Regions from separate parts of the Streptomyces sp. NPDC055962 genome, predicted to be linked through region 4. Evidence: riboswitches for the same ligand, from Rfam matches in the RefSeq annotation. Region 4 holds a riboswitch; each other region holds the start of a gene.
The links. Region 4 has a riboswitch for thiamine pyrophosphate ahead of ACFC51_RS00450 (thiamine ABC transporter substrate binding subunit). Riboswitches for the same ligand answer to the same signal wherever they lie in the genome.
Positions count from the first base shown of each region.

Region 1: linked by a shared signal. The riboswitch ahead of ACFC51_RS08230 (purine-cytosine permease family protein) and the one ahead of ACFC51_RS00450 (thiamine ABC transporter substrate binding subunit) in region 4 are both predicted to bind thiamine pyrophosphate.
Region 2: linked by a shared signal. The riboswitch ahead of thiC (phosphomethylpyrimidine synthase ThiC) and the one ahead of ACFC51_RS00450 (thiamine ABC transporter substrate binding subunit) in region 4 are both predicted to bind thiamine pyrophosphate.
Region 3: linked by a shared signal. The riboswitch ahead of thiO (glycine oxidase ThiO) and the one ahead of ACFC51_RS00450 (thiamine ABC transporter substrate binding subunit) in region 4 are both predicted to bind thiamine pyrophosphate.

Region 1 covers NZ_JBHJYN010000002.1:675,181-682,799, forward strand. The annotation lists gene ACFC51_RS08200 (ABC transporter ATP-binding protein) at 1-1,218, opposite strand, end outside; gene ACFC51_RS08205 (FGGY family carbohydrate kinase) at 1,330-2,778, opposite strand; gene ACFC51_RS08210 (YtxH domain-containing protein) at 2,845-3,147, opposite strand; tRNA gene ACFC51_RS08215 (tRNA-Asn) at 3,340-3,412, shown strand; tRNA gene ACFC51_RS08220 (tRNA-Asn) at 3,418-3,490, shown strand; tRNA gene ACFC51_RS08225 (tRNA-Ile) at 3,713-3,789, shown strand; TPP riboswitch at 4,384-4,477, shown strand; gene ACFC51_RS08230 (purine-cytosine permease family protein) at 4,468-5,883, shown strand; gene ACFC51_RS08235 (protein kinase) at 5,936-7,619, opposite strand, start outside.
Region 2 covers NZ_JBHJYN010000009.1:208,273-215,891, reverse strand. The annotation lists gene ACFC51_RS25040 (cupin domain-containing protein) at 1-14, shown strand, start outside; gene ACFC51_RS25035 (DUF5326 family protein) at 164-373, shown strand; gene ACFC51_RS25030 (IclR family transcriptional regulator) at 679-1,446, shown strand; gene ACFC51_RS25025 (SsgA family sporulation/cell division regulator) at 1,548-1,985, shown strand; gene ACFC51_RS25020 (YibE/F family protein) at 2,049-3,404, opposite strand; TPP riboswitch at 3,475-3,607, shown strand; gene thiC (phosphomethylpyrimidine synthase ThiC) at 3,600-5,402, shown strand; gene ACFC51_RS25010 (hypothetical protein) at 5,612-6,436, opposite strand; gene ACFC51_RS25005 (metallophosphoesterase) at 6,618-7,619, opposite strand, start outside.
Region 3 covers NZ_JBHJYN010000002.1:1,114,334-1,121,952, reverse strand. The annotation lists gene ACFC51_RS10315 (phytoene desaturase family protein) at 1-17, shown strand, start outside; gene ACFC51_RS10310 (hypothetical protein) at 79-1,002, opposite strand; gene metF (methylenetetrahydrofolate reductase [NAD(P)H]) at 1,053-1,970, opposite strand; gene thiE (thiamine phosphate synthase) at 2,087-2,737, opposite strand; gene ACFC51_RS10295 (Rv2175c family DNA-binding protein) at 2,901-3,266, opposite strand; gene ACFC51_RS10290 (NAD(P)/FAD-dependent oxidoreductase) at 3,335-4,567, opposite strand; gene ACFC51_RS10285 (hypothetical protein) at 4,596-4,937, opposite strand; TPP riboswitch at 4,989-5,101, shown strand; gene thiO (glycine oxidase ThiO) at 5,099-6,319, shown strand; gene thiS (sulfur carrier protein ThiS) at 6,316-6,546, shown strand; gene ACFC51_RS10270 (thiazole synthase) at 6,549-7,343, shown strand; gene pknB (Stk1 family PASTA domain-containing Ser/Thr kinase) at 7,469-7,619, shown strand, end outside.
Region 4 covers NZ_JBHJYN010000001.1:104,445-112,063, reverse strand. The annotation lists gene ACFC51_RS00470 (phosphatidate cytidylyltransferase) at 1-233, shown strand, start outside; partial or broken gene ACFC51_RS00465 (DUF6191 domain-containing protein) at 400-722, shown strand; gene ACFC51_RS00460 (hypothetical protein) at 793-1,239, opposite strand; gene rlmN (23S rRNA (adenine(2503)-C(2))-methyltransferase RlmN) at 1,575-2,681, shown strand; TPP riboswitch at 2,760-2,876, shown strand; gene ACFC51_RS00450 (thiamine ABC transporter substrate binding subunit) at 2,945-4,039, shown strand; gene ACFC51_RS00445 (ABC transporter permease) at 4,084-5,697, shown strand; gene ACFC51_RS00440 (ABC transporter ATP-binding protein) at 5,700-6,722, shown strand; gene ACFC51_RS00435 (SRPBCC domain-containing protein) at 6,892-7,344, shown strand; gene ACFC51_RS00430 (LOG family protein) at 7,359-7,619, opposite strand, start outside.

The DNA of each region.
Region 1 (7,619 bases), on a different contig from region 4:
CAGGACCGGATCCAGCGTCCGCACGTCGGTACCGTCGACGAGCACATCGCCGTCCGTCGCGTCGAACAGCCGGGGCACGAGCCCGAGCAGCGTCGACTTCCCGCTGCCCGTCGACCCGATGATCGCGGTCGTCTCCCCGGGCCGCGCCACCAGATCGACGGAACGCAGCACCGGCTCCTCGGCGCCCGGGTAGCGGAACTCCGCGCCCCGTATCTCCAGGTGGCCGTGTTTCAGCAGCTTCGTGACCGGAGCGGTGGGGGGCACCACGCTCGACTCCGTCCCCAGGACCTCCTGGATGCGCTCGGCGCAGACCTCCGCGCGCGGCACCATGATGAACATGAAGGTCGCCATCATCACCGACATGACGATCTGCATCAGATACGCCAGGAACGCGGTCAGCGCCCCGATCTGCATCCCGCCGCTGTCGATGCGGTGCGCCCCGAACCAGACCACCGCGATGGACGACAGGTTCACCACCGTCATCACGGTCGGGAACATGAGGGCCATCAGCCGGCCCGTCGACAGGGCGACGTCCGTCAGTTCCGTGTTGGCGCCGCGGAAGCGCTCCTCCTCGTAGCCGTCACGGATGAAGGCACGGATCACACGGTTGCCGGTGATCTGCTCACGCAGCACACGGTTCACCGTGTCCAGCCGCACCTGCATCATGCGGAACAGCGGCCGCATCCGCCTCACGATGAGGCTCACCGCGATGCCGAGCACGGGCAGCACGGCCAGCAGCACCGCGGACAGCGGCACGTCCTGGCCGAGCGCCATGATGACGCCGCCGACACACATGATCGGCGCCGAGACCATCAGGGTGAACGCCATCAGGACGAGCATCTGGACCTGCTGCACGTCGTTGGTCGTACGCGTGATCAGCGAAGGAGCCCCGAACCGTCCCACCTCGCGCGCGGAGAACGACTGCACCTGGCCGAAGACCGACGCCCGCACGTCGCGCCCGAGCGCGGAGGCGGTCCGGGCGCCGTAGTAGACGGCCCCGATGTTGCAGACGATCTGGATGACGCTGACCAGGATCATCACCGCGCCGAACTGCAGGATGTAACCCGTGTCCCCCTGCACGACACCGTTGTCGATGATGTCCGCGTTGAGGCTGGGCAGGTAGAGGCTGGCGCAGGTCTGCAGGAGCTGGAGCAGCACCAGCAGGGTGATGGGCTGTCTGTACGGGCCCAGATAGGTCCGCAGGAGTTGTATGAGCACGCGTGTCTCTCGGTCGGCGACGGGCAGAGGCCGATCCATACTCCGGCACCGCGCAGCCCGGCGGCGAACGCTTTTCCTCAAGGCCGGGTCAAATTCCCGGGGCCGCGCTCCTCAGGCGGATCCGCCGAACGCCCCGGGGTGGATCTGGTCCCGGGTCGCGCCGTACTGCTGGCGCACCGCGCGTCCCACCGCGAGCTCGTCGCCGGGCTCCAGCACCTGCGCCGCCGCGCCCCGCCAGGCCGGGGGAGTACGCGGGTCCAGCGTCCCCTGCGAGACCCCGAGGGCCCACGCGGCTTGCCGGGCCGCACCCAGCGCCGCGTACTCGGCGGGCTGCGGCACGACGACCTGGGTGCCGAACAGCGCCGGCGCCAGCGCCTGCACGGCGGGCAGCTCGGCCGCCGCGCCCAGCAGGAACACCCGCCGCACCTCCACACCCCGGTCGCGCAGCACGTCCAGCGCGTCGGCCAGCGAGCAGAGCATCCCCTCGAACGCGGCCCGCGCCAGGTGCTCCGGCTTCATCGACTCGCGCCGCAGCCCGCTCAGCGTCCCGGCGGTGTGCGGCAGGTGCGGGGTGCGCTCACCCTCCAGGTACGGCAGCAGGACGAGCCCGGAGGAGCCGGGCGTCGACTTCAGGGCCAGTGCGGACAACTCCTCCGGGCCGCCGTCGAGGCCCAGCATCTCCGCGGTGCCGCGCAGCGCGCGCACCGCGTTCGACGTGTGGACCACCGGGAGGTGCATCCCGGTCGCGTCGGCGAAGGAGGTGATCATCCCGGTCGGGTCGGCCAGTGCCTCGTGGTGGACGGCCATGACGGAGCCCGAGGCCCCCAGCGACACGACGGCGTCCCCGACGGCGACACCCAGGCCGAAGGCTGCGGCCATCGTCTCGCCGGTGCCCGCCGAGATGAGCAGCCCCTCGGGCGTCGTCCCGGCGGCGTCGGCCGGGCCGAGGACCTCGGGCAGTGCGGCCTGATGGCCGAGCGCGAGCTCCACGAGGTCGGGCCGGTAGGACGCGGAGCCCGCCGACCAGTAACCGGTGCCGGATGCGGCACCGCGGTCCGTCGTCCGCCGGGCGGGCCGGCCGAGGAGCTGCCACACCAGCCAGTCGTGGGGCTGCAGGACGGCGGCCACGCGCTGTGCGTTCTCCGGTTCGGTCCGCACCAGCCAGCGCAGCTTCGCCACCGGCTGCGCGGCCTGCGGCACGGACCCGACGGCCTCGGCCCAGGGCTGCCGCCCCCCGAGCCCGTCGATCAGATCGGCCGCGGCGGCCTGCGCCCGCCGGTCGTTGCCGAGCAGAGCCGGCCGTACGAGGTTGCCCTGCCGGTCCAGCGGCACCAGGCCGTGCTGCTGCGCGGAGACACCGATGGCCTGCACGCCTTCGAGCAGCCCTCCGGAGGCCGCCTCACCGAGTGAGAGCAGCCACGCCTGCGGATCCACCTCGGAGGCTTTGGCCTCGACGGGATGCGCGGCGTACCCCTGCCGCAGCACCTCACCGGTGTCCGTGTCGCAGACGACGATGTGCGTGAAGGCGGATGAACTGTCCAAGCCGGCCACTATGCCCATGGACACGATTCTGCCGCACGCGGGGGCCGTTCCCGTACCGGGCGGTACCCGGTACAGGAACGAGCCTCAGGTGTTGGTCGTGCCCCAGTCGTCGCTGCCGTTGTGGCCGCTGCGCTCACGCAGCGAGCGCACCCGGTCGGAGACGGACACGGGGACCTTGTCCCCGACCTTCTCGCTCACCGAGTGGTACGCCTTGCCGGCGAAGTCCCGGCTGCCGTGCGCGGCGGACTCCGCCGCGTTCCGCACCGCCGGATTCTCGGCCAGCTGCTGCGCGGCCTTCTTCAGCTGCTCGTAGCGCTCGCGCCCGGCTCGCGTGCCGAGCACGTAACCGAGGGCCACTCCGGCGATGAACGTGAGCCGGTACCGCATGGCTGCCACCCTTCCTTCGCTCCGTCTTCGCTCCGTGCGACGTGTGCTGCCCGCCTACCCGCAGACACCCGAGATCACCCCGGGGCATACCGATTGGCGGAGCACCCCCCTGCTTGCGCTAATGTATGTGTCGCAGCGAACGCGCGCCGCTCGGCATCAGCCAGGCAGGTACGATTCGAGGCAACGCAGCAATCCCCTGTAGCTCAATTGGCAGAGCAGCCGGCTGTTAACCGGCAGGTTACTGGTTCGAGTCCAGTCGGGGGAGCGCGATCCCCTGTAGCTCAATTGGCAGAGCATTCGGCTGTTAACCGGAGGGTTACTGGTTCGAGTCCAGTCGGGGGAGCGGAACGGAAGAGGGCCCCCCGGGGCCCTTTTTCGTGTGTCCGCAGGGGCCGTCGCGGGACGCCTCCGGGACTCTTTCGGGGGGATTCCGCATCGCCTGGAACCGGGCAGCACGCTGCACTGTCTTCATGGTCACGCGAAGCCGACCATCGCCAGCAGGAGATCGTATGACCGGCTATGCTGCGGCAGACGGCGCGTACAGGTGTACGCGCCACGCCGTAAAGGGGCGGTAGCTCAGCCGGTTAGAGCAGCGGACTCATAATCCGTCGGCCGTGGGTTCGAGTCCCACCCGCCCCACCAGCGTCCCCAGGCAGAATCGTTTCTGACCTGGGGAAACGCGTTTCCGGGGCGTTTTTGCGTGAGGTGTTCGCCTCACGGCGGTGTGGCGGACGAGGGTCTCCACATGTCGAGGGTGCTTCCTGCGTGACTGCGACCTGGACCTTTCCGGTCTCGGCGCCGCGGGATGGTTGACAGCGGTCCCACGGCCCTCCCGTGAGGGGTCCACCTGCACCGGGCATCCTTACCTGTGGTTCCCCGGCGAAGTGGCCCCGCATGTCTGGTTGCGGCCAGGCCAGGGGCGCGGTGTCCGCGACTGTGGCTTGCGGGTGTCTGTCGGCGATCGGGTCGCGTCCGCCTCGTGCGTGGGGCCCGCTCCTGGCAGCGGTGACCTGGTCGTACCACCGCAGGCACAAGGGCGGCGTCACGGCCGAGTAGGCCCCCCGGGTTGTGGGTCAGGTGTCAGGCCGGACCCGGGCCACGTTCGCCGGGGGGACGCCCCGGCGGCTTGCCCGAAGAGACAGGCCCCGGCATCCGGCGGTCCGGCCGTCCCCGAGCCGAGCACCCACGCACCCCCACCGGGCGGGCCCGCGTGGCTGCCCGGCTATATTGGCCGCCGAACCGGACACGGGGTGCCCCGCGCGGGGCTGAGAACACACCCGTCGAACCTGAACCAGCTCGTACTGGCGGAGGGATGTCTTCATGCCGTTGTCGCATGCCCAGGACGACCGTGCGGTCGCGGGGCGAACAGTCCCGGACCCGCGCTCCGCGTTCGGGGGCCGTATGCCCACCGCCCCCGGTGACCTGCGGATCGAGACGCACGGGATAGCCCCCGTGCCCGAGGACCGACGGTACGGCGGCCCCGCCCGGCTGTTCACCGTCTGGTTCGCCCCCAACCTGACCATGACCGGCGTCTTCACCGGGACCGTGGGCATCGCCCTGGGCCTGGACTTCGCCACCGCGCTCGTCGCCGTCGTGCTCGGCACGCTCGTGGGGGCGGTGCCCACCGCGTACCTCGGCACCTGGGGAAGCCGGACCGGGGTCGGTCAACTGCCCCTCGCGAGACTGGCGTTCGGACGGGGTGTCGTGCTGCCCGGAGCGTTGCAGTGGCTGTCCTCGATCGCCTGGGACGCGCTGATCGGCCTGTTCGGAGGGGATGCACTGGCCCAGCTGTTCGGCTGGCCCTTCTGGCTCGGCGTGCTGGTCATGATGGCCGCCCAGGGTGCGCTCGGCGTGCTGGGGTACGAGGCGATCCACCGGCTCCAGACGGTGATGACGTTCGCCCTCGCCGCGGCCTTCGCCGTGCTGGCCGTCAAGCTGCTGGACGGAGTGCACCCCGCCGCCTCGGGCACCGTGCACGGAGGTGACCGGGCGGGCGCGTTCGTCCTGACGTGCACGATCGCCCTGAGCCTCTCCCTGTCCTGGGCCCCGTACGCGAGCGACTTCAGCCGCTATCTGCCCGCCGCCACCTCCCGGCCGCGCATGTTCTGGTGCACGCTGCTGGGCATCAGCGTCTCCTTCGTGGCGGTCCAGACGCTGGGCCTCTGGGGCGCGTCCGTCTTCACCGACCAGACCGCACGCGGGATCGACACCCTTCTGGGCGGCGGAGCGCTCGGGGCGTTCGGCCTGCTCGCCGTCGCGCTCGCCGCGCTGTGCAGCAACGCCATGAACGACTACAGCGGTTCCCTGGCACTGCAGACGATGGGAGTGCGCCTGCCGCGCCCCGTCGCCGCCGCGCTCGCCGCCGCGCTCGGGTTCCCGCTCGTGCTGTGGATGCACGCGGCCGACACCACGGCGCGCTTCCAGAACGTGCTGCTCCTGGTCGGCTACTGGATCCCCGGCTTCGTCGCGATCGTGGCCGTCGACTGGGTGGTGCGGGTCAGGGCCCGGGCCGGCGCACCGATCGACCTCGCCGCCGAGAGCGCCCTCGTCCGGCCCTGGTGGCCGGCGCCCACCGCCTTCGTGGCCGCCTTCGCGGCGGCGGTGCCGTTCATGAGCACCGGCCTGTACGTGGGACCCGCGGCACAGGCCCTGCACGGAGCGGACCTCGCCTACGGAGTGGCGTTCCTCGTGGCCCTGTCCGTCTACACCCCGCTGCGGCTGCGTCACCGCTCCTGACCCGGCGGTCGCCGGCCCCGGGGTGGAGGCGTCGCGCGGGCGGCGCGCCCTGTCAGGCGTTCTGCCAGAGCTGGGTCCGGTCGCCCGCGTCGCACGTCGCCTTGGTGAATCCTGTGCCGCTCGTCATCGAGAGGCACAGGGAGTCGGCGGCGTTCATCAGCGTGTGGCCGCCCGAGGCACGTGCGCCGATCCGCCAGATCTGGTCGTCGCCCCCGCCGCAGGCCACGACGGCGAGGCCGTAGAAGGTGTTGGACTTGAGGCAGGCGCCGGTGTCGTCGTTGACGAGATGGAAGGCGGTGGCCGACACCGGCTTGTAGGTCCAGGCGAAGTGCCGCTTGGTGCCGTTGGTCGCGGCCTGGCCGCACACCGCGTTGAGAACGGACGAGGAACCCGAGTAGACGTTCTCGGACTCGGCGACGCATCTCCCGATCGAGGCGTTCTTCAGGCGGCCGCTCGTCGACGGCGCGGGGAGGGCGGGCTCCTCCCCGCCGCCCGTACCGCTGCTTCCGGAGGATCCGCCCGGACTCCCCGCGTCCTCAGGCTTTCCACCGGCGGTGCCCGTACCGTCCGCTGCGGTGTCCCCGCCGGCGGAGCCGCCGTCCGGTGCGTCCGCGGACGGTGACTTCTTCCCTGCGGGCGACGCCTCCGGAGGACGGGACGACGGGCTCTTCGCGCTCGGAGAGGGAGTGGCCCCGGCCGTGGCGGAGGGGGCGGTGGACGGCGAGGCCGCCGAGGTGTCCGGGCCGTCGCCGAAGGCGGGGATGTCGTAGGGGGAGAGCGCGACGGTCAGCGTGGTGCCTGTGACCACGACGACGGGAAGCACGAAGAGCATGATCCGCCTGCGGCGTTCGCGGGGCTTCCTGACCGCGGGCCCGTCCGGTTCGGTGCCGGCGACAGGACCGGCGACAGGACCGGCGACCAAGGGGGCGACCGGGGTGGGCGGTGTGGCCGGTGCCCCGTCCTCGTCCTCGTCCTCGTCCGTGTCCAGGGGAGGCTCCGCCGCGAACGCGACCCGTTCGGCGATGCGTTCGGCGACCGCCTGCGGCCAGGGGGTGCGCGGCAGGGGTGTCAGGGGCAGGGTGTGGTCACCGGCCAGGTCGAACAGTTCCTGCACCGTCGGCCGGTCCGCGGGGTCCTTGGCGAGGCACGACGAGACGGCGTCGGCGAGGGCGGGCACCGTCGCGGCCAGCTCACCGATGTCGGGCTGCTCGTGCACGATGCGGTAGAGCAGATCGGGTCCGGACCCGTCCCCGAAGGGCGGGCGGCCGTTCGCTGCGTACGACAGCAGGCTGCCGAGCGCGAAGACGTCCGCCGCACCGGTCAGCTGCTTGCTCGAGACGGCCTGTTCCGGGGCCATGTACGCCGGAGTGCCGATGACCATGCCGGTCCTGGTCAGCCGGCTCTGGTCGACGGCACGGGCGACACCGAAGTCGATGAGCGTCACCCCGTCGGCGGTCAGCATGACGTTGGACGGTTTGAGGTCGCGGTGCACCATCTCCGCCGCGTGGACGGAGCGCAGACCGGCCACCGCGTCGCGCAGCAGCCGCCAGAGGCTTTCGGGCGGCAGCGCCCCGCCGTGCAGCCGGAGGGCCTCGCTCAGGGTGATGCCCGGGATGTACTCGGTCGCGAACCACGGAGGCTGCGCCGTGCGGTCGCTCGCGAGGAGCCGGGCGCTGACCCCGGCGGGCAGCCTCGCCAGATTGTCGAGCTCGTGCCCGAAGTGGCGGAGGAAGTCC
Region 2 (7,619 bases), on a different contig from region 4:
CGCCGGAGGGCTGAGCCGCCTCCCCGGGGATTCTCCCCGCCGGCCCGGGGTTCCCTAGGGGATCGTTCAGGGGAGTTCAGGGGATCCCGGGCCCTCGTACACCACCCCCGCGCCTCTAGCATCGGAGCAAGGAACTCAGAGAGACGAGGTAGCGGCGATGGCGGTGCGGGAGATTTTCGCGGGGATGCCCTGGTGGGTGAAGTGGGTCGCGGTGCCTCTCATCGCGATCGTGGTGTTCGGCGGGCTGATCGCCAGCGTGGTCGGGTTCGTGATCGGCCTCCTCTTCAAGGCGCTGGTCTTCGTCGTCCTCGTGGGCGGCCTGATCTTCGTCGTGCGGAAGTTCATGTCCTCGTCCGAGCGCAGCGACTGGTAGGTGCGACGGGGCGGATGCCGGCTCGGAGCAGCCAGCGGTTTCGTGACGGACAGTGACGGGTCGGGTGGCGTGCGGCCCTCCTGCGATTAGCCCAGCTGAGCTAAGTCCAGGACGAAACCTCTCTCCTGGCCGTATGCGCCGATACAGTGGCGTACCGCTGCCGCCAGCTGGGAAATGACGGTCCGTCACCATCCTGCCCAGTGGTTTGTGCGACCGTCCGGTCTCCGGACCCCAGGCTCGCGGCGCCCGTGGGGGCGGCCTCCGCGGGAGGGCTGACAGCCCGTCACCATGCCTGGGGGTGACCTGTGACCACGGCATCGAGCACCGCTGTCCCGACGTTGATCGGTTCGGTTCAGCGCGCGTTGAGACTCATGGAGGCTGTGGGCACCCATCGGGACGGGGCGCCTGCCAAACAGCTCGCGCGGGAAGCGGGCCTTCCCCTCCCCACCGCCTACCACCTGCTGCGGACGCTGACCCACGAGGGCTATCTGCGCCGGGAGAACGGCGTCTTCCTGTTCGGTGCGGCGGCCCAACGGCTGAGCGGCGGCCCGGCGACCCCGCGTCCGGGGGTGATCGTCGACTCGCTCGCGCACTGGGCGGACGTCATCGGGGCCCCCGTGTACTGCGCCCTGTACAAGGACGGCGAGATCGAGATGGTCGCCGTCGCGGACACCCCCGCCGTTCCCGCGGTGCACGAGTGGGCCTCGTTCCGTGAGACGGGCCACGCCCACGCCCTCGGTCAGTGCCTCCTGGGACAGCTCGACGAGCGGGCGCGTGAGGATCACCTGGACCGGTATCCCGTCCGTCCCCTGACGCGTTACTCCGTGAGGGACCGTCAGGCGCTGCTGAGCCGACTGAGATCGATGAAGCGCACGGAACCGGTCGTCGAGCGCCAGGAGTACGCCATGGGGACGGTCTGCGCGGCCATTCCGATCACTGTCGGTTCCGCCGTGGCGGCGATGGCTGTTTCTCTCCCCCTGCACCAAGAAGAACGGTTGCTCCCCGCAGTCGAACAACTACGCTGTGAAGTGACCACTCTCTTGCGCTCGTTCGTGTTCTCTATCAGTATCTGAAAAATCACTCCTTGTGATCTGCTATCGCGTGCACCACGATGGCGTCAATAGGGCCATGGGGGATCATTCCTGGCCAGATTCATCTACTGCGGGGTTGAACGATGCGCGAGTCGGTTCAAGCAGAGGTCATGATGAGCTTCCTCGTCTCCGAGGAGCTCTCCTTCCGTATCCCGGTGGAGCTCCGGTACGAGGTCAGTGATCCGTACGCGATCCGGATGACCTTCCACCTGCCGGGAGACGCCCCCGTCACCTGGGCATTCGGCCGCGAGTTGCTGCTCGACGGTCTCAACAGTCCCAGCGGCGACGGCGATGTGCACATCGGCCCGACCGAGCCCGAGGGGCTGTCGGATGTACACATCCGTCTTCAGGTCGGGGCGGACCGTGCGCTGTTCAGGGCCGGCACGGCACCTCTTGTGGCATTCCTCGACCGGACGGACAAGCTGGTGCCGCTGGGGCAGGAGCACACGCTGGGTGACTTCGACGGCAATCTGGAAGAGGCGCTGGGCCGCATCCTGGCCAAGGAACAGAACGCCGGCTGAGCAGGAAGATCCGGCTGAACATCGAACACCGGCGGCCCGGGGGCATGTGTCCGGTGCCCCGGTTCACACCTTGCGGCGTCGGCCCCTCCCGGTCCGTGCGGGTGCAGGAGCTCCGGCTTCCGCGCCGAGCCCCGTGCGGTCCGCGGAGACCACCAGGGCCGCGAGCACCGTCGTCACCGGCACCGAGGCGACCAGCCCGATCGACCCGACCAGGGTGCGGACGATCTCCTCCGCGACCAGTTCGCTGTTGGCCACGGTGCCCACGCTGCTCTGCGCGATGGAGAAGAGCAGCAGCAGCGGGAGTGCCGCGCCCGCGTAGGCGAGCACGAGGGTGTTGACGACCGAGGCGATGTGGTCGCGCCCGATCCGGATGCCCGCCCGGTAGAGCCCCCGCACACCCATGGTCGGGTCGGCCTGGTGCAGTTCCCAGACCGCCGACGTCTGGGTGACGGTCACGTCGTCGAGCACACCGAGCGATCCGATGATCACACCGGCCAGGAGCAGGCCGCTCATGTCGATGTCCGGGTACAGCCCGTGGATGAGGCCGGTGTTGTCGTCCGTGTTGCCGGACAGGCTGGCCCAGCCGATGAACAGGGATCCCAGCAGCCCGATCAGCAGCAGCGAGATGAGCGTGCCGATCACGGCCACCGAGGTGCGGGCCGTCAGGCCGTGGCAGGTGTAGAGGGCGATCAGCATGATGGCGCTCGCCCCGATCACGGCGACGACCAGCGGATTCGATCCCTGCAGGATCGCCGGAAGGATGAAAAGGGTCAGCACGCCGAACGAGACCGCCAGCGCGATCAGCGCCATCAGCCCACGCAGCCTGCCCACCACGACCACCGCGACGGCGAAGATCCCGGCGAGCAGCGCCATCGGCACCGTGCGGTCCACATCGGTCACCGAGTACTGGAGGTCGCGGGGTGCGTCCGGCGCGTACGCCACGACCACCCCCTGGCCCTCGTGCAGTTGCCTCGGCGCGTCGGGCTGGATGACCTCGACGAACGTACGGCCCTCGTCCTCACCGGTCGTGACCTCGACCGTGGCCTTCTTGCACTGCCCCGTCTGCTCGTTGACGGCCTCCCGCCCCGAGGGGGTGGAGGTGTCGCCGGTGGGCGGCACCTGTGAGGCGTTGACGTCCGCGCAGTCGACCGGGACCACCTTCGTCACACGGCCGTCCTGGGTCTGCCGGTCGAACCCCACGCCGGTGCGTTCGTGGGCGGGCGCTCCCCCTGGCCAGAAGGCCACGAGGCCGACCAGGACGGCGGTGGCGAAGGGGATCACCACGGCCGCGATGACCTTGCGCAGGTGCTTGGACACGGGCGCCGCGGGACCGTGGCTGTGGGTGTGTCCGTGTGCATGGCTCTGCGTGCTGCCTGATGCGGAGCCGTGGGGTTCGGGGGCGTTTCCGGGGGACGTCACCCCGCGATCATCCCAAGAACGGGCAAGGCCCTCTGGCCAGCACGCCAGAAAGGAGGTTAGCGTGGAGGCACTTTGCACACGCGGGAGCTCGGAGCACCGGGCTGAGAGGGCGCTAACCTCCGTACATCCGTACGGGACAGCTGCGCCGACCGCCGAACCTGTTACCGGGTAATGCCGGCGTAGGGAGTAGGTCTCATGACCACAGCGGACGCAAGCACGCCTGTCTCGACGCAGAATGCGCGGAATGCGCAGGATGTGAAGGACGACGAGGCCGGGAAGTCCATCGGCTGGCACAAGGGATACGTCCAGGGCTCGCGCCCGGACCTCCGTGTGCCGGTCCGTCAGGTGCACCTCACCAACGGCAAGGACGTGACGCTGTACGACACGTCCGGGCCGTACACCGACCCCACCACCGACACCGATGTCCGGCGCGGGCTCGCCCCGCTCCGGGAGAACTGGATCATCGCCCGCGGGGACACCGAGGAGTACGCGGGCCGCCCCGCGCGCCCCGAGGACGACGGGCTCAAACACACCTCCCCGCGCGGCGGCCTGCGCAACCTCGACGCGGTCTTCCCCGGCCGCCCCCGGCAGCCCCGGCGCAGCCGCGACGGCCGGCCGGTCACGCAGCTGGCGTACGCCCGCCGGGGCGAGATCACCCCGGAGATGGAGTACGTCGCGATCCGGGAGAACGTCGAACCCGAGGTCGTGCGCGAGGAGATCGCCGCGGGCCGGGCGGTCCTTCCGGCCAACGTGAACCACCCGGAGATCGAGCCGATGATCATCGGCAAGCGCTTCCTGGTGAAGGTCAACGCCAACATCGGTAACTCCGCGGTCACTTCCTCCATCGAGGAGGAGGTGGACAAGATGACCTGGGCCACCCAGTGGGGTGCCGACACGGTCATGGACCTGTCCACGGGCCGCAACATCCACACCACCCGCGAGTGGGTCCTGCGCAACTCCCCCGTTCCGATCGGCACCGTCCCCCTCTACCAGGCACTCGAGAAGGTCGACGGCCGCGCCGAGGAGCTGACGTGGGAGATCTACAAGGACACCGTCATCGAACAGGCCGAGCAGGGCGTCGACTACATGACCGTGCACGCCGGTGTCCGGCTGCCGTACGTACCGCTCACGGCCCGTCGGAAGACCGGCATCGTCTCGCGCGGGGGGTCCATCATGGCGGCCTGGTGCCTGGCGCACCACAAGGAGTCGTTCCTGTACGAGCACTTCGAGGAGCTCTGCGAGATCCTCGCGGCCTACGACGTGACGTACTCGCTCGGCGACGGTCTGCGTCCCGGCTCCATCGCCGACGCGAACGACGAGGCGCAGTTCGCCGAGCTCCGCACGCTCGGTGAGCTCAACACCGTGGCCAAGCGGTTCGGTGTCCAGACGATGATCGAGGGCCCGGGGCACGTCCCGATGCACAAGATCAAGGAGAACATCGACCTCCAGCAGGAGATCTGCGAGGAGGCGCCATTCTACACGCTGGGCCCGCTGACCACGGATGTCGCTCCGGCGTACGACCACATCACCTCGGGCATCGGTGCCGCGATGATCGCCTGGTGGGGGACGGCGATGCTCTGCTACGTCACGCCCAAGGAGCACCTGGGGCTGCCGAACCGGGACGACGTGAAGACCGGCGTCATCACGTACAAGATCGCCGCTCATGCGGCTGACCTCGCCAAGGGGCACCCGGGGGCACAGGAGTGGGACGACGCCCTGTCCGACGCCCGGTTCGAGTTCCGCTGGGAGGACCAGTTCAACCTGGCGCTCGACCCGGACACCGCGCGGGAGTTCCATGACGAGACGCTGCCGGCCGAACCGGCCAAGACGGCGCACTTCTGCTCGATGTGCGGTCCCAAGTTCTGCTCGATGAAGATCTCCCACGACATCCGGCGGGAGCACGGGGACGGGCAGGACGAGATCGAGGCGGGGATGGCAGAGAAGTCCAGGGAGTTCGCGGCGGCGGGCAACCGGGTCTATCTGCCGATCGCGGACTGACTCCGGCCCCACGCCGCCCGGGGGGCGGGGTGCCGTCCCTGCCCCCACGGCGGGGGCGGCACCGGGTCCGGCCGGATCCCCCTCCGGCAGCAGGCGCTCCGGGCCCGGCCCGATCACTCCGGCCGGTGCTCCGGGGCCGACCGGATCACTCCGGCTGGTGCTCCGGGGCCGGCCGGATCACTCCGGCTGGTGCTCCGGGGCCGGCCGGATCACTCCGGCTGGTGCTCCGGGCCGCCGAAGTCCGGGCTCGTGAAGTCGGGGCTGGTGAAGGTCGGCCGCGGGCCGGCCGAGGGGCCGTCCTCCGGCCCGGAGAAGTCGGGCCTGCTGTAGCCGATCTTCGGGATCCGGTTGACCGAGCGGTGGGGCGTCCGTGACGCGGGTCCGGCCGTGGGGTCGGCCAAGGCGTCCCGGAGGAAGGGCAGGATGCCGCGTTCCAGCAGGGCGTGGCGCCAGGCCTCCCGGGCTCGCGCGACGTCCTCCGGCAGTTCCTCCTCTTCGTCCACGGCCGGCAGCGCGGTGGCGCCGTTGCGCAGGGCCGTGACGAGGAGTCCCACCGCGGCGACCAGGATGGCCGCGGCGGCGACGGCCGCGAAGAACCAGCCGGCGGCGACCATGGTCCCGGCGAAGGCCGGGGCGGGGCTGAGCGCCTTGAGCGGGTACCCGATCAGCAGGAATATCAGGGCGGCCGCACCCGCGAGGACCGGCGCCAGCACGGCGATCACCGCCAGGGTCCCCGCCCCCGTGGGGTCGGACTCGTCCGTGGCCTCTCCCAGGACGGACGCCTGGGCGTCCTGGGGCTCCGGCCCGCGGAGCTCGCCGCGGACCTTCACGTAGTGGTCGTACTCGGTGGCGGCCGCCGCTGTGATCAGAGGCGTGGCGTCGAGCGCCATCGTCCGCAGCTGTTCCGTGTTGAGACGGTCGCCGACTCCGTCCAGATCCGGTCGTTCGTGGGCGTGACGCAGCGCGTCGGCAAGGATCCGCTCGTACTCGGGGCGGTCCTCGGCCAGCAGGTGCGGAGCGCTTTTCATCTGCATCCCCCGATGCTCCGTAGGGCCTGACCGGCCGAGCGGGCCGGGCGATCGGGCGGAAACGGAGGAGAGCCTGCTACTGATACGCCGATGGTAGAGCGCCTACGGCGCAGGGTGACAGGGGGTTTCCGGAAATAGGCCCAGCCGTCGACGCTGTCAGGTCGTGAAGCGTCTTCCCCGGCTGCGGTCAGTCATGCAGGGGGAGTTGGACGACCAGCAGCTTTCCGGCCATGGTCACTCCGCCGTCCATGGCGATGGCAAGCCCCTCCGCGTAGACGTGCGGGCCGTCGACCACGGGCCGCGGAACGTCCTCGCCGTCCTCCGACCCGACCTCGCCGAGCAGGTACGGAATAGGGCTGTGACCGTGGACGACGCGCTCCCCGCCGTATGTCGCCATCAGCTCGCGGACGGCCTGTGCGCCGCCCTCGTCGCGGAAGGCGAACCGCTTGGTGAGTTTACGGAAGAGGTCCCAGCACTCGTCGGCGTCGTTCCGCGTGAGAATGGCGTGCACCGTGTCGTTGACGTCCTCGATGGTGGACCCGTAGTCGAGGTAGGCCGTCGTGTCGGAGTGCATCAGCAGATGCCCGTCCTCCTCGACGACCGCGTCGAGCCGTGACATCCACTGGAGGTGGACGTCCTGGAGCCGCTCCATGTCCGTCTTCTGGCCGCCGTTGAGCAGCCAGGCGGCCTGGAAGGTCGCGGTTCCCGCCCCGGAGTTCACCGGGGCGTCGCCGAACCGCTTGGCGCCGAGCAGGAGCAGTTCGTGGTTGCCCATGAGGGCCTTGCAGTAGCCGCCCGCAGCCGCGGCCTCCGCGGAGAGGCGCATGACCAGGTCGATGACGCCGATGCCGTCAGGACCGCGGTCGGTGAAGTCGCCGAGGAACCAGAGCCTGGCGTTGCCGGCCGTCCACCGGCCGTCGGCGTCGACGAGTCCCTGCTGGTGCAGGGCGCCCAGGAGCTCGTCCAGGTAGCCGTGGACGTCGCCGACGACGTACAGCGGGCCGCCGGAGCCGTCGGAGGCCCGCGCCTCGGGGACGGCCTGCACCTGGACGGTGTCGCCCCGGTTGATCACGGGAAGATCGCGCTCGGTGGGGGTGTACCCCTCCGGGGGCTCTTCGCCCACCACGACGTTGCCCGGGTGCGGCGGGTGCGGCGGGTGCGGCTCCATCGGCACCTGCGCATACGGCGG
Region 3 (7,619 bases), on a different contig from region 4:
TCCGCGGCTCGCAGTGAGCCGCGGAACGCCCCGGCCGCGCCGCCGCCGGCCGTCGCCCGCCGGCGGCCGCCCGGCGGCTCAGTAGCGGTACTGCTCGTTCTGGCCGGTGTCGTAGCCGTTGCCGTACGGGGCGGGCTGGACGGGAGCCTCCGGCGGCAACGGCGGGTACTGGTCGCTCTCGCGCTGCTGCGGGACCCAGACCCCGCCGGGCGGGGTGTCGGTGTACTGGCCGGCGTACGGATCGGCGGGCTGCTGCCCCCCGCCGTACGAGGGGTCGTACCCGTTGCCGTAGGAGTTGTCGTAGCCGGTGTACTGGCCGGTGCCCGACGTGGTGCCCGTGCCGGCGTAGGGGTCGGAGTAGGGGGCGTAGCCCGCCTGGTCGTTTCCGTGGTCGTACTGGCCGGTGTAGGCGCCCTGGTCCTGGTACACGCCCTGGTCCTGGTAGCCGCCCTGGGCGGCGTAGGGGTCCTGAGGGGCCTGCCGGCCGTAGCCGGCGTAGGGGTCGTAGGCGCCGTACTGCGGCTGCTGCTCGCCGTGCTGGTCCTGCTGGTCGTCACGGCCGGCCGGGGCGGGGTCGGTGTAGATGCCGTACTGCCCGGTGTCGTCCGGCATCGGCTCCGGCTCGTAGACCGCCGCGGGGGCGGCCTCCGCCTCCTGCGACCGGGAGGCTCCCTCGTACTCCAGGCCGGAGACCTCGAGCGTCGGCTTCCGGTCGCCCGACCCACGCCGACGGCGGCTCTCGCCGGGGCTGCCGCCCAGGGCCCACCCCGTCGAGAAGCCGCGCCTGAAGGAGAGCGTCACGTACGTCTGGCCCGTCGCGAAGGCGATCGCGCCCAGGGCGATCACCAGCACCGAGGGGATCAGGACACCGAGGACCACACCGAGGAAGCCGCCGAAGGCGAGGAGCCTCCAGCGCAGGCGCGCCTTGTACTGCAGCAGCACCTCGCCCAGCAGCCACAACGCCACTATGCCGAATGCGATGTAGAGGACCGTCCAGCCCACGCCCGCCCCCTCCTACGGCCACCGCCCCGGTTGGTGGCGGGTACGGCCGGTCACGACTGCTTGTGCAGTCCGAGATTCTCGTAGATCTCGAGTGTCGCCGTCGAGTTGTTGAGCGTGATGAAGTGCAGCCCCGGGACACCCTCGGAGAGCAGTTTCGCGCAGAACTCCGTGGCGAACTCGATGCCAATGGAGCGTACAGCGGCCGGGTCGTCCTTTGCGGCGAGGATGCGCTCTTTCAGCGAGGAGGGCAGGGACGCGTTGCTGAGCTGCGCGAACCTCTCCAGCTGCTTCACGCTGGTGAGTGGCATCACCTCGGGAATGACCGGGGTGTCGCAACCCGCAGCGACCACACGGTCACGCATCTGCAGATAACTCTCCGGCTGGAAGAACATCTGGGTGATCGCATAGTCGGCCCCGGCGCGGCACTTGTCCACGAAATGGGCGATGTCGGAGTCCCAGTCGGCGGACCGCGGATGCATTTCCGGAAATGCCGCGACGCCGACGCAGAAATCACCGGCCTCCTTGATCAGCCGGACGAGATCGGCCGCGTACCGCACGCCTTGGGGGTGCTCGACCCACTCGCCCATCGGGTCGCCGGGCGGGTCGCCGCGCACCGCGAGGATGTTGCGGATACCGGCGTCGGCGTACTGCCCGACCATGTTGCGCAGCTCGGCGACGGAGTGGTCGACCGCGGTGAGGTGCGCGACGGGGGTGAGCGTGGAGTCCGCGGCGATCTGCTGGGTCGCCTTGACCGTCCCCGCGCGGGTGGAGCCGCCGGCACCGTAGGTCACGGAGACGAAGCTCGGGGCCACCGCCTCGACCCGGCGCAGGGCGTTCCAGAGATTCCGTTCACCCTTCTCGGTCTTGGGCGCCCAGAACTCGAACGAGAACGACGTCTCGCCGGTCGCGAGCAGCTCACGCACGGTGCGCGCGTGATCTGTCCTGGTGGAAGGTGTGCCAAGGGCCATACTGGGAGGTTAACCAGGGCCCGGCGGTACCCCAACCGCGCAGGGCGGATTGACCGGAATGAGGCGGAATTTGTCCACCCCTCGGACAGCCCCGTGCCAGGAGGGCACCGCTCGCCTCAGAGCGCGCGTTCCCGGATGCGCCGCGCGAGCGAGGCGGCCGCCGCTGCCGGGTCGTCCGCCTCGGTGATCGCCCGTACGACGACGACCCGGCGTGCTCCGGCGTCCAGCACCTCGTCGAGGTTGCCCGCGTCGATGCCGCCGATGGCGAACCAGGGCCGTGTCGTGGCCAGCGAGGCGGCGTAGCGCACGAGGCCGAGGCCCGGGGCGTGCCGGCCGGGCTTGGTCGGGGTGGGCCAGCAGGGGCCCGTGCAGAAGTAGTCGACGCCCTCCTGGGCGACGGCCGCGTCGACCTCGGCCTCGGCGTGGGTGGACCGCCCGATCACCACGTCGCCGCCGACGACGCCGCGGGCGGCGGGCACGGGCAGGTCGCCCTGGCCGAGGTGGAGCACGTCGGAGCCGATGGCATGGGCGACGTCGGCCCGGTCGTTCACCGCGAGGAGGGCGCCGTGGCGCTTGCAGGCGTCGGCGAGGACCGCGAGGTGGTCGAGCTCCTCGGCCGCCTCCATGCCCTTGTCGCGGAGCTGCACGATGTCAACCCCGCCGGACAGCGCGGCGTCGAGGAACTCGGGGAGGTCGCCCTGTCGCTTGCGGGCGTCCGTGCACAGGTAGAGCCGGGCGCCGGAGAGCTGGGTGCGCGGTGTGGACATGGTGGTTTCCCCCGTCGGTACGTCGATGGATCCTGGTGCGGCGACGCGTCGTGCCGTACGGCGCACGCCGTGTACGTGGGTGAGGCGCCGCGCCTGTGGACGCCGGTGACGCGGGGTGCGGGCCGTGTGTGCCACGGCCCGCACCCCGCTCACGGCTCTCCGGTCAGACGGCGAGCGCCTGGGCCCGGCGCTTCACCTCCGTGCCGCGATTCTCGCTCAGGGCCTGCGCGGGCGTGCCGGGCAGGGTCGGGTCGGGGGTGAAGAGCCAGTCCAGCATCTCTTCGTCGTTGTAGCCGTCGTCCCTCAGGAGCGTCAGGGTCCCTGCGAGACCCTTGACCACCCTGTCGCCGTCGATGAAGGCGGCAGGCACCTGAAGCGCCCGGTTCTCACCACGTCGTACGGCGATGAGCTGGCCTTCCTTGACCAGCTGCCGGACGCGCGTCACCTCGACATCGAGCATTTCCGCGATGTCGGGAAGGTGGAGCCAGGCGGGGACGAGAGCATCGATCTTTGCGTCAATCTCGGTCACAAGGACAAGCGTGCCATCCCGGACCGACAGTCGGTACCCGGGCCGGGCGCACGGGGCCGCGCCTGCCACTAGAGCGCCGTGGATTTCAGCGGTACGGAGGAGTCGGCCGCCCGCGCCGGGTCGATCCGCGCGCCCGCCTCGACGAGCTTGCGCCCCTGCGCCAGGTCGCGTGGGCGGCCGACGGCCAGCAGGGCCACCAAGACCCCTTGCCGGAGCCAGCAGACCGTCCAGGAGGGGTCCGCCGGATCGCCCCGCCACAGCAGGGTGTCCGCACCGGCGTGATGGCCGGCGTACTGCACGAAGCGCCCGAACTGCTCGGACCAGAAGTAGGGCACCGGGTCGTACGTCCTGGCCGTTCCGTCCGCGAGGCCGGCGGCGACCGTCCGGGGTCCCTGGAGGGCGTTGTCCCAGTGGTGGACCGTCAGCCGCTCCCCGTAGCGGGCGGACGGGAAGGAGGCGCAGTCGCCCACCGCGTACACGTCGGGCAGCGAGGTGCGCAGGGTGCTGTCCGCGGTGACCGAGCCGTCCGGGCCGAGTGCGATACCGGAGTCGGCGAGCCAGGCGGTGGCGGGCCTGGCCCCGATGCCCACGACCACCGCTCCGGCGGGGATCACCCGGCCGTCCGCCAGGTGGACGGCGCCCCGCTCGATGCGGGCGACCCGGACCCCGGTGAGGAGGCCGGCTCCGCTCTCGGCGTACCAGGCGGCCATCGGGGCGGCGACCTCGGCGGGCATCGTGCCCGCGAGGGGCCGGCCGGCTGCCTCGACGACGGTGACCGCGCATCCGGCCGCGCGCGCGGCCGTGGCGAACTCGGCGCCGATCCAGCCCGCTCCGACGACGACCACGTCGTGCTGCCGCTCCAGGACGGGCCGCAGCCGCGCGGCGTCGTCGAGGGTGCGCAGCAGGTGCACGCCGGGGACACCCTCGGTGCCGGGCAGCGCGACGGGCTCCGCCCCCGTGGCGAGGACCAGCGCGCCGTAGGCGACGGGTCCCTCCGCGGTGTCCAGCTCGTGCGCCCCGGCGCGCAGCCCCTCGACGTCGAGCCCCAGGCGCAGGGTGATGTCCAGCGCCTCGAAGTCGACGTCGAAGGCGGAGTCCTCGGCCTTCCCCAGCAGGACCGCCTTGGACAGGGGTGGTCTGTCGTAGGGCTGGTGCGGTTCGGCGCCGATCAGGGTGACCGGCCCCGTGAAGCCCCGTTCGCGCAGGGCCACGGCCGTCTGCACACCGGCCATGCCCGCGCCCACGATCACGACTCCGCGCGACGGGAGTCCAGCTGCCTCGTCCTGCGTCTGCTCGCTCACCCGTCCACCCTAATCACCTGACGTGACGTCAGTGGGTGAGCTCCTCCACGACGCTCGTCCCGCTGCCCTGCCGCGACTCCCACTCCCACGTCTCGTCCAGGCGGACACGGCCGTCGGCCAGGTCCGTGACGGTCGACGCGCAGTGCCCCGACGAGGTCGTCCCGTCCTGCTTCAGCTGGACGTAGCGGAAGTCCAGGGTGTCCCCGTCCCGGGTGCCGACGAGGTGCCCGTGCACGATGTCGCCGCCCGCGTACTCGGCCCAGATCCGGCCGTCCCGCTCGTGGTAGGTGAAACGGGTCCGGGTGCCGACCTGGCCGGGGGCCTGGTCGGCGACCGGTGAGAGGACGAGTCCGTCGAGCGAACGGGCCACGGGTACGGCTCCCTTACTGACTGCGGCCGGTGGGGTCTAGGCTGGCCACCGTAAGACACTCGCGGGAGTCCGGACGCACCGGGCTGAGAGGGAGGCTGACCGGCCTCCGACCGTACGAACCTGATCCGGGTCATGCCGGCGAAGGGAGGGGCTGGACACCCATGCGCATCTCAGCGGACAGTTCCGACGTCCTGGTCGTCGGGGGCGGCATCATCGGGCTGGTGACCGCCTGGCGGTCCGCCCAGCGCGGTCTGAGCACCACGCTGGCCGATCCCGACCCCGGCGGCGGGGCCGCCCGGGTGGCGGCCGGGATGCTCGCCGCCGTCACCGAGCTGCACTACGGCGAGCAGATGCTGCTCGGCCTCAACGTGGCCTCCGCGGCGCGCTATCCGGAGTTCGTGGGCGAGCTGGAGGAGGCGAGCGGCCAGGAGACCGGGTTCCGGGCCTGCGGCACGCTCTCCGTCGCGCTGGACTCCGACGACCGCGCGCATCTGCGCGAGCTGCACGCCCTGCAGCGGCGTTCGGGTCTGGAGTCCGAGTGGCTCACCGGCCGCGAGTGCCGGCGCCTGGAGCCGATGCTCGCGCCCGGCGTGCGCGGCGGGCTGCGCGTCGACGGGGACCACCAGGTGGATCCTCGGCGTCTGGCCTCGGCGCTGGTGACGGCGTGCGAGCGGGCCGGGGTGGTGTTCCGCCGCGCCTGGGTCCAGCGGCTGTCCGTCACGGGCGGCCGGGCGACGGGCGCCGTACTGGCGGACGGCACGGAGCTCGACGCCGGCCAGGTGGTGCTCGCCGGAGGCAGCCTGAGCGGCCGGCTGGAGGGGATACCCGAGGCGGTCGTGCCGCCGGTGCGCCCGGTCAAGGGGCAGGTCCTGCGGCTGACGGTGCCTGCGGCGTACGCCCCCTTCCTGAGCAGGACCGTGCGGGCCGTCGTGCGCGGCAGCCACGTCTACCTCGTGCCGCGCGCCAACGGTGAGCTGGTGGTCGGCGCGACGACGGAGGAACTGGGCTGGGACACCACCGTCACCGCGGGCGGGGTCTACGAGCTGCTGCGGGACGCCCACGAACTGATCCCCGGCATCACCGAGCTGCCGCTGACCGAGACCCGTGCCGGACTGCGGCCCGCCTCCCCGGACAACGCGCCGCTGCTGGGCCCCACGGCACTGCCCGGCCTCCACCTGGCCACCGGGCACCACCGCAACGGGGTGCTGCTGACCCCCGTCACCGGGGATGTGATGGCCCACGTGCTGACCACCGGTGAGCTGCCCGAGCTGGGCCGCCCCTTCGCACCACTCCGCTTCGACCCGGCCACCGCCGCCCCGGGGCACCCGCGGACCCCCTCGCCCGAAGACACCGCCCCCGCCTCGCAGGAGCAGCCCGTATGACACAGCCAGCGTCCCTCGCCGATCCCGTGCAGGTCTCCGTCAACGGGGAACACCGCACCGTCCCCGCCGGCACCGCACTGGACACCCTGGTCGCGTCGCTGACCCGGGCACCTTCCGGGGTGGCCGCCGCGGTCAACGAGGCCGTCGTGCCCCGCGGCCAGTGGTCCGCCACCGCGCTCCTCGACGGCGACCGCGTCGAGGTCCTCACCGCCGTCCAGGGAGGCTGACCATGTCCGACGATCTCTTCGCGCTGGGCTCCGCCACGTTCTCGTCCCGGCTGATCATGGGAACCGGCGGGGCGCCCAGCCTCGACGTGCTGGAACGCGCCCTGATCGCCTCCGGCACGGAGCTGACGACCGTCGCGATGCGCCGGCTCGACCCCACCGTGCAGGGTTCGGTGCTCTCCGTCCTGGAGCGCCTCGCCATCCAGGTACTGCCGAACACCGCGGGCTGTTTCACCGCCGGTGAGGCCGTGCTGACCGCCCGGCTGGCCAGGGAGGCGCTGGGCACCGACTGGATCAAGCTGGAGGTGGTGGCCGACGAGCGGACCCTGCTGCCCGACCCGGTCGAGCTGCTGGACGCCGCCGAGATCCTCGTGGACGACGGCTTCACGGTCCTGCCGTACACCAACGACGACCCGGTCCTGGCCCGCAAGCTCCAGGACGTGGGGTGCGCGGCGGTCATGCCGCTGGGCTCCCCCATCGGTTCCGGGCTCGGTATCCGCAACCCCCACAACTTCCAGCTGATCGTCGAGCAGGCCGAGGTCCCCGTGATCCTGGACGCCGGGGCGGGGACCGCGTCGGACGCGGCGCTGGCGATGGAGCTGGGGTGCGCCGCTGTGATGCTCGCCTCGGCGGTGACCCGGGCGCAGGAGCCCGAGCTGATGGCCGCGGCGATGCGGCACGCGGTGGACGGCGGGCGGCTCGCGCACCGGGCGGGGCGCATCCCGCGCCGTCACTTCGCCGAGGCGTCCTCCCCCGCGGAGGGCCGTGCGGTGCTGGACCCGGAGCGTCCGGCCTTCTGACCCGGACACCGGCGGGCTCCCCCCGGTCACAGCACGTGCATGCCCCTGTCACGGCTCCGCACCGGATCGGCCACCGGGAGCCCTGGGCCATCCGTGGTGTCCGTGGCAGCTCGTAGACTCGCCCCGTGGACACGACCCTCCAGGACCCCTTGGTCGGGCAGCTGCTCGACGGCCGCTATCGCATCGATACGCGGATCGCCGTCGGCGGTATGGCCACGGTCTACCGGGCCGTGGACACCCGGCTCGACCGGGTGCTCGCCCTCAAGGTGATGCACC
Region 4 (7,619 bases):
AGTTCCTGATCGATGACGGGACCTGGTGGCAGGGGCTGCTGATGGGCCTCGCGGTCGCCGCCAGCGCCACGCTCGGCGACCTGGGTGAGTCCATGATCAAGCGGGACCTCGGCATCAAGGACATGGGCACGCTGCTGCCCGGCCACGGCGGGATCATGGACCGGCTCGACTCGCTCCTGCCGAGCGCGCCGGTGGTGTGGCTGCTGCTGGTGCTGTTCGTCGGATCCGGCTGAGCCGGCCGGTTCCGCATCGCGCTCCCCCGAAGGGCCCGCCGTCCGCGGCGGGCCCTTCGCGTGGGCCCCAGGCCCGGACGGGACGCCCTGTCCGGGTACCGCGCCCGTGCCTCTGTTCTCCCACGGGGGGCCCGAAGCCACTGGCGGTACGGAATTCGCGGTCCTCATGACTCTTCCGGGCCTGGTCGTCGCCCTGACGCTCCTGGCCTTCGTCGATCAGCTTCTGCTGCGTGCGGGCCGTGCGGGCGTCCTGCCCCGGCGCAACGGCGTCCGGCAGGGGCAGATCTCCGCGACGGGGTTCGAGCAGCTGCGGGCGAGTTTCTCGCCGGGTAAGCAGAACGAGCTCAAGGAACGGCAGCCGGCCCTCCTCGTGCGGGACGACGAGGAGGACGCGGCGCGCCTCCGAACCGGACCACGGTGGACCTGGCGAGGGGCACGGCGGTCGTACGCCTCCCGAAGCCGGACCGCCCGGGGCCCGGTATCGCCTGACGCCAGGCCCTCAGCAGGGGGTCCGATGTCGTGGAGTCGCCTGTCAGGGCGGGGCCGTCGGGGGAGCGGCTCAGCCTCGCCTCAGGCTACGACCCACGACCCCGACACTGACGGCAAGGAATTTCTCCCTTGCCGCGCGGTGCCGGTCCCAGCGCCGGGTGAACTCGTCATCCCCGACATCGCCCCGCCTCCAGTAGTCGCCCAGGTGGCTGCCCGCCTTGTTGAGCTCTTCGACCGCATCCAGCAACTCGCGGTCCCGGGAGAGGAGCTTCAGGCGGACGGACGCGAGCCGGTGTGCGGCAAGATCGAAGCCGCTGACCCGGTCTTCCAGGCCGAGTACCCGTTCCTCCCAGATGCGGCTGTCGTAGTCCGCGGCGGAGACCGCGACGAGAGCGCACTGCTCGAAGAGCAGTTCACTCAGCCGTGTTCTGCCCTCGGCACGCTTCACCAGGTGCTGCCCCACTATGGCGATGGCGGCACCGATGGTTGTTCCGAGCAGCGTCCCCCAGATTTCCATGACCGGAATCATCTCGGATCCGGCGGCGCCCCACACAGGAACCCGACCGATAACGAGGGCGACCAGGCTCGGCCCGCTCCGTGTGAGGCCGGTCGACCACCTGCGAAGACAGCTCGACGTACATGTGTTTGATTCTGTCTCCAGGTGGCCGCGCGCTGCCCGCCGCCGTGCGATCGGTCACGGTCCGGGCCGGGCTCCGACCCGTCCCAGGGCTCTCCAGGGCCGCCTACGTCGGCTGACGGCGGCCGGGGGCGGCCCGTGCCGCCGGGCCCTCACCCGTCCCGGGCCTGTGGAGGTCACGGGGACCACGGCGGGTCTGTAACACTGGAAGAACCATGCCTAAGCCCGGAGAACTCACTTTCGTCGCGCCCCGTGGAGCCAAGCGGCCGCCGCGGCACCTCGCCGACCTCACGCCCGACGAGCGCAAGGAAGCAGTCGCCGCGACCGGCGAGAAGCCCTTCCGCGCCAAGCAGCTGTCGCAGCACTACTTCACGCGGTACGCGCACGACCCGGCGGAGTGGACCAACATTCCGGCCGCGTCGCGCGACAAGCTCGCGGAGGCGATGTTCCCGGATCTGATGTCGGTCATGCGCCACATCAGCTGTGACGACGACACCACCCGCAAGACCCTCTGGAAGCTGCACGACGGCACGCTCGTCGAGTCCGTCCTCATGCGGTACCCGGACCGGGTGACCATGTGCATCTCGTCGCAGGCGGGCTGCGGGATGAACTGCCCGTTCTGCGCGACCGGGCAGGCGGGGCTCGACCGCAACCTGTCGACCGCCGAGATCGTGCACCAGATCGTGGACGGCATGCGGGCGCTGCGGGACGGCGAGGTCCCGGGCGGGCCGGCGCGGCTGTCCAACATCGTCTTCATGGGCATGGGCGAGCCGCTGGCCAACTACAAGCGCGTCGTCGGGGCGATCCGCCGGCTGACGGACCCCGAGCCGGACGGCCTGGGGCTCTCGCAGCGCGGGATCACCGTCTCCACGGTGGGCCTGGTGCCGGCGATGCTCCGGTTCGCCGACGAGGGCTTCAAGTGCCGCCTCGCCGTCTCGCTCCACGCCCCGGACGACGAGCTGCGCGACACCCTCGTCCCCGTGAACACCCGCTGGAAGGTCCGTGAGGTCCTGGACGCCGCGTGGGAGTACGCGGAGAAGTCCGGCCGCCGCATCTCCATCGAGTACGCGCTGATCCGCGACATCAACGACCAGGCGTGGCGTGGCGACCGGCTGGGCCGCCTGCTCAAGGGCAAGCGGGTGCACGTCAACCTCATCCCGCTGAACCCGACCCCCGGTTCCCAGTGGACGGCCTCGCGGCCCGAGGACGAGAAGGCCTTCGTGGAGGCCATCGCCGCCCACGGTGTGCCGGTGACCGTCCGCGACACCCGTGGCCAGGAGATCGACGGCGCCTGTGGTCAGCTGGCGGCCGCCGAGCGCTGAGGCGGTGGTGCCGGACCGGTCCGAACCGGCCGGTCCGGCATGATCCGGCCGGTGTAGCCTGGCCCCGCAATCAACTTCATATTCCGACAGGGGAGCGCCACAGCGCTGAGAGTGCGGCACCGAGGACAGGTCGGCCGCAGACCCTCTGAACCTCGCCCGGGTCATTCCGGGTAGGAAGTTCGGACCTTACTCAAGCTGTTGCGCCCTGCCCGCTCCCGGCGGGCGGGGCCGCGTCTCTTCCTGGTCACCTCCAGGAGGATCACATGAACACCACCACGAAGTACGCGGCGACGGCGCTCGCCGCCGCGCTCGGCGTCACCGTGCTCGCGGGCTGCGGCGGTTCCGACGACAAGGCCTCCGGTGACACGGGGGCCGGGTCCACGACCGTCACGCTGGTCAGTCACGACTCGTTCAACGCCTCGGACGCCGTCCTGAAGGCGTTCACGAAGGAGACCGGTTACCGGGTCAAGGTGCTCAAGAGCGGTGACGCGGGGGCCGCGCTCAACCAGGAGATCCTGACCAAGGGCTCGCCCCGCGGCGACGTGTTCTTCGGGGTCGACAACACCCTGCTCTCCCGCGCCCTGGACAACGGCCTGTTCACGCCGTACGAGGCGAAGGGGCTCGACCGCGTCGAGGCCGGCGCGCAGCTCGACGCGGACCGGCACCGGGTCACGCCCGTCGACACCGGTGACATCTGCGTCAACTACGACAAGAAGTACTTCGCCGACAAGAAGCTCGACCCGCCGAACTCCTTCGACGACCTGCTGAAGCCCGCGTACAAGAACCTCCTCGTCACCGAGAACGCCGCGACCTCCTCGCCCGGACTCGGCTTCCTCCTCGGGACCGTCGCCACCTACGGCGAGACCGGCTACCAGGACTACTGGAAGAAGCTGAAGGACAACGGGGTCAAGACCGTCGACGGCTGGGAGCAGGCGTACAACGACGAGTTCTCCGGATCGGCCGGCGGCAAGAAGGCGAAGGCCGACCGTCCGCTCGTCGTCTCGTACGCCTCCAGCCCGCCCGTCGAGGTGCTGTACGCCGATCCGCAGCCCACCGAGGCGCCGACCGGGGTCGCCACCGGCACCTGCTTCCGCCAGACCGAGTTCGCCGGCCTCCTGGACGGGGCGAGGAACGAGGCGGGCGGCAAGGCGCTGCTCGACTTCCTGATCAGCAGGCAGTTCCAGGAGGACATGCCGCTGAACATGTTCGTGAACCCGGTGGCGGAGGACGCGAAGCTGCCGGAGCTCTTCACGAAGTTCGGAGCGACCGTCGACAAGCCGGCGACGGTCGCACCGGAGAAGATCGCCAAGAACCGTGAGCAGTGGGTCCAGTCATGGTCCTCGCTCGTCGTGAAGTAGCCGCGCGGCCCGCGCGCGGGGGGAACGCGGTGCGGCTCGGCCTGATGGCCGTGCCCGTCGTGTTCTTCGCGCTGTTCTTCGCCTATCCGGTCGTCGCGATCGTCGGCCGGGGGCTGAAGGCGGGCGGCGACTGGCAGTTCGGCCGGATCGGCACGGTGCTGAGCCGTCCGGACATCCTGGACGTCCTCTGGTTCACGACCTGGCAGGCCCTCGCCTCCACCGCGCTCACCCTCCTGATCGCACTGCCGGGCGCGTACGTCTTCGCCCGCTTCGCCTTCCCCGGCAAGCAGGTGCTGCGGGCCGTGGTGACGGTGCCGTTCGTCCTGCCCACGGTCGTGGTGGGTACGGCGTTCCTCGCCCTGCTGGGACGCGGCGGGTTCCTCGACGAGCTCTGGGGGGTCAGGCTCGACACGACCGTGTGGGCGATCCTGCTCGCCCATGTGTTCTTCAACTACGCCGTCGTCGTGCGGACCGTGGGCGGCCTGTGGTCGCAGCTCGACCCCCGCCAGGAGGAGGCCGCCCGTGTGCTCGGGGCCGGCCGCTTCGCCGCCTGGCGGCGGGTGACGCTGCCCGCGCTGGCCCCGGCGGTGGCCGCCGCGGCGCTGATGGTCTTCCTCTTCACGTTCACCTCCTTCGGAGTCGTCCAGATCCTCGGCGGACCGGGCTGGTCCACGCTGGAGGTGGAGATCTACCGGCAGACCGCGCAACTGCTGGACCTGCCGACGGCCGCCGTGCTGACCCTGGTGCAGTTCGCGGCCGTGGGCGGGATCCTCGCCGTGCACGCGTGGACCGTACGCCGCAGGGAGACCGCCCTGAGGCTGGTCGACCCGGCGCAGACCGCCCGGCCGCCCCGGGGAGCCGGACAGCGGGCGCTGCTCGGCGGGGTGCTGCTGACGGTGCTCCTGCTCGTCCTGCTGCCGCTCGGGGTGCTGGTGGAGCGCTCCTTCGACACCTCCGGCGGCTACGGACTCGCCTTCTACCGCGCGTTGCAGTCCGCCGACGCCAACGGCTCCACCTTCCTGGTGCCGCCGCTCGACGCCATCGGCAACTCCCTGCGCTACGCGCTCGTCGCCACTCTCATCGCCCTCGTGGTCGGCGGACTCGCCGCCGCCGCGCTGACCCGGCGCGCGGGCCGGCTGGTACGGGGTTTCGACGCGCTGCTGATGCTGCCGCTCGGGGTCTCCGCCGTCACCGTCGGCTTCGGTTTCCTCATCACGCTGGACGAGCCGCCGCTCGACCTGCGGACGTCCTGGATCCTCGTCCCGCTCGCCCAGGCACTGGTGGGCGTCCCCTTCGTCGTACGCACGATGCTGCCCGTCCTGCGTGCCGTGGACGACCGGCTGAGGGAGGCCGCCGCGGTGCTCGGCGCCTCGCCGCTGCGGGCCTGGCGTGAGGTGGACCTGCCGCTGGTCCGGCGGGCGGTGCTGGTCGCCGCGGGATTCGCCTTCGCCGTGTCGCTCGGGGAGTTCGGGGCGACCGTCTTCATCGCACGCCCGGACAACCCCACCCTGCCGGTCGCCGTGGCCAGGCTGCTGGGACGCTCGGGAGAGCTCAACTACGGCCAGGCGATGGCCCTGAGCACGATTCTGATGCTCGTCTGCGCGGTGTCGCTGCTCGCGCTCGAACGTATCCGCACCGACCGATCCGGGGAGTTCTAGAGATGCTGGAAGTGGAGTCCGCCACGGTCCGGTTCGGAGGGCGGACCGCGCTGGACGCGGTGGACCTGGAGGTCGCGGACCATGAGATCGTCTGCGTGCTGGGACCGAGCGGCAGCGGCAAGTCGACGCTGCTGCGTGCCGTGGCCGGGCTGCAGCCCCTGGACGGCGGACGGGTGCTGCTGGACGGGGAGGACCAGGCGCCGCTGCCCGTGCACCGGCGGGGACTCGGGCTGATGTTCCAGGACCACCAGCTGTTCCCGCACCGGGATGCAGGCGCCAATGTCGCCTTCGGCCTGCGGATGCACGGCGTCCCCCGGGCCGAGCGCGACCGGCGGGCCGACGAACTGCTGGACCTGGTCGGCCTGCCCGGAGCCGGCCGGCGGGCGGTCACCGCGCTCTCCGGGGGCGAGCAGCAGCGGGTGGCCCTCGCCCGTGCCCTGGCGCCGCGCCCGAGGCTGCTGATGCTGGACGAACCGCTGGGCCAGCTGGACCGGAGCCTCCGCGAACGGCTCGTCGTCGAACTCCGCACCCTCTTCGGCCGGCTGGGCACCACCGTCCTCGCCGTCACCCACGACCAGGGCGAGGCCTTCGCGCTCGCCGACCGGGTCGTGGTCATGCGGGACGGCCGCATCGCCCAGGCGGGCACCCCCCTGGAGGTCTGGCAGCAGCCCGCGTCGGCGTTCGTGGCGCGTTTCCTCGGCTTCGACAACCTGGTCGACGCCGTGGTCACGGGCACGGCCGCCGACACCGCCTGGGGCAAGGTACCCGTGCCCGAGGGGTCGCCCCAGGGGGCGTGCGAGCTGCTGGTGCGGCCGGGCGGCGTCCGGATCGGGAGCCCGAAGGACGGCCTGCGCTGCACGGTGGGCGTACGCACCTTCCGCGGCCACCATGTCACCGCGCTCCTGCACCCCGCGTACGGCCCGGCCCTGGAGGCGGAGTGCGGACTGCGCGACACCCCGGACGAGGGGGCCGTCGTGGGGGTGGCCTTCGACCTGGCGGAGACGGTGGTCCTGCCCCCGGCCTGACCGGTCGGACGGCAGCCCTCCGCCCTGCCCGGCCGGTCCTGCGGTGCTCCGTCCCCTTGCCCGGCCGGCCGGTGGTCCGGGCTGCTGCCCGCCCGGTCCCGCTGGCGGTCGTCCCCGGAGCCTGGTCCTCTGGACGGGGAGAGGACGGGGCGTCGGAAAGGAACAGACCATGTCCGAGTCAGCACGCGAGGGCATCGACATCACCCGTGTCGTCGCGGCTCCGCGGGACCGCGTCTTCGAGGCCTGGACCGTCCCGGAGGACTTCGCCGCCTGGTACGGGGGCGACGCCGACGTGCCGCTGGACCGGGTGTCGATGGACGTCGTGCCCGGCGGTGCGTGGAGCCTGGTCATCCTGGTCCCCGGTGTGGAGATGCCCTTCCACGGCGTCTACCGGGAGGTGACGGCACCGGAGCGGCTCGTCTTCACCCTGAAGGACGGGAGCGCGCCGGCGGACGCCGAGGGGGAGACCGTGACGGTCACCCTGACCGAGCTGAGCCGGAAGTCCACCGAGATGGTCTTCCGGCAGCGCGGCGGCCACCTCACGCCCGAGCAGTACGCCGCGGCCGAGGACGGCTGGGAGGCGTTCTTCGACGCCCTCGACGCCTGGCTCGCCGCCCGCTGAACCCGGCCGGGCCGTCAGCCCGTCAGCCGGGCGAGCGCCCCGGCCGCCTCCTCCACCGTGTCGACGAGTGCGATCCGGGACTCCATCGCCCGGCCTTCCGCCAGTGCGCTCAGCAGTGGCCAGGCGGGCAGCTTCTCTGTCCAGTGCGCGCGGTTCACCAGCACCATCGGCGTGGGGGCGGAACGCGACTCGTAGTAGTTCGGAGTCGCGTTGTCGAAGATCTCCTGCACGGTCCCGGCGGCGCCCGGGAGGAAGATGACACCGGCGGTGGAGCG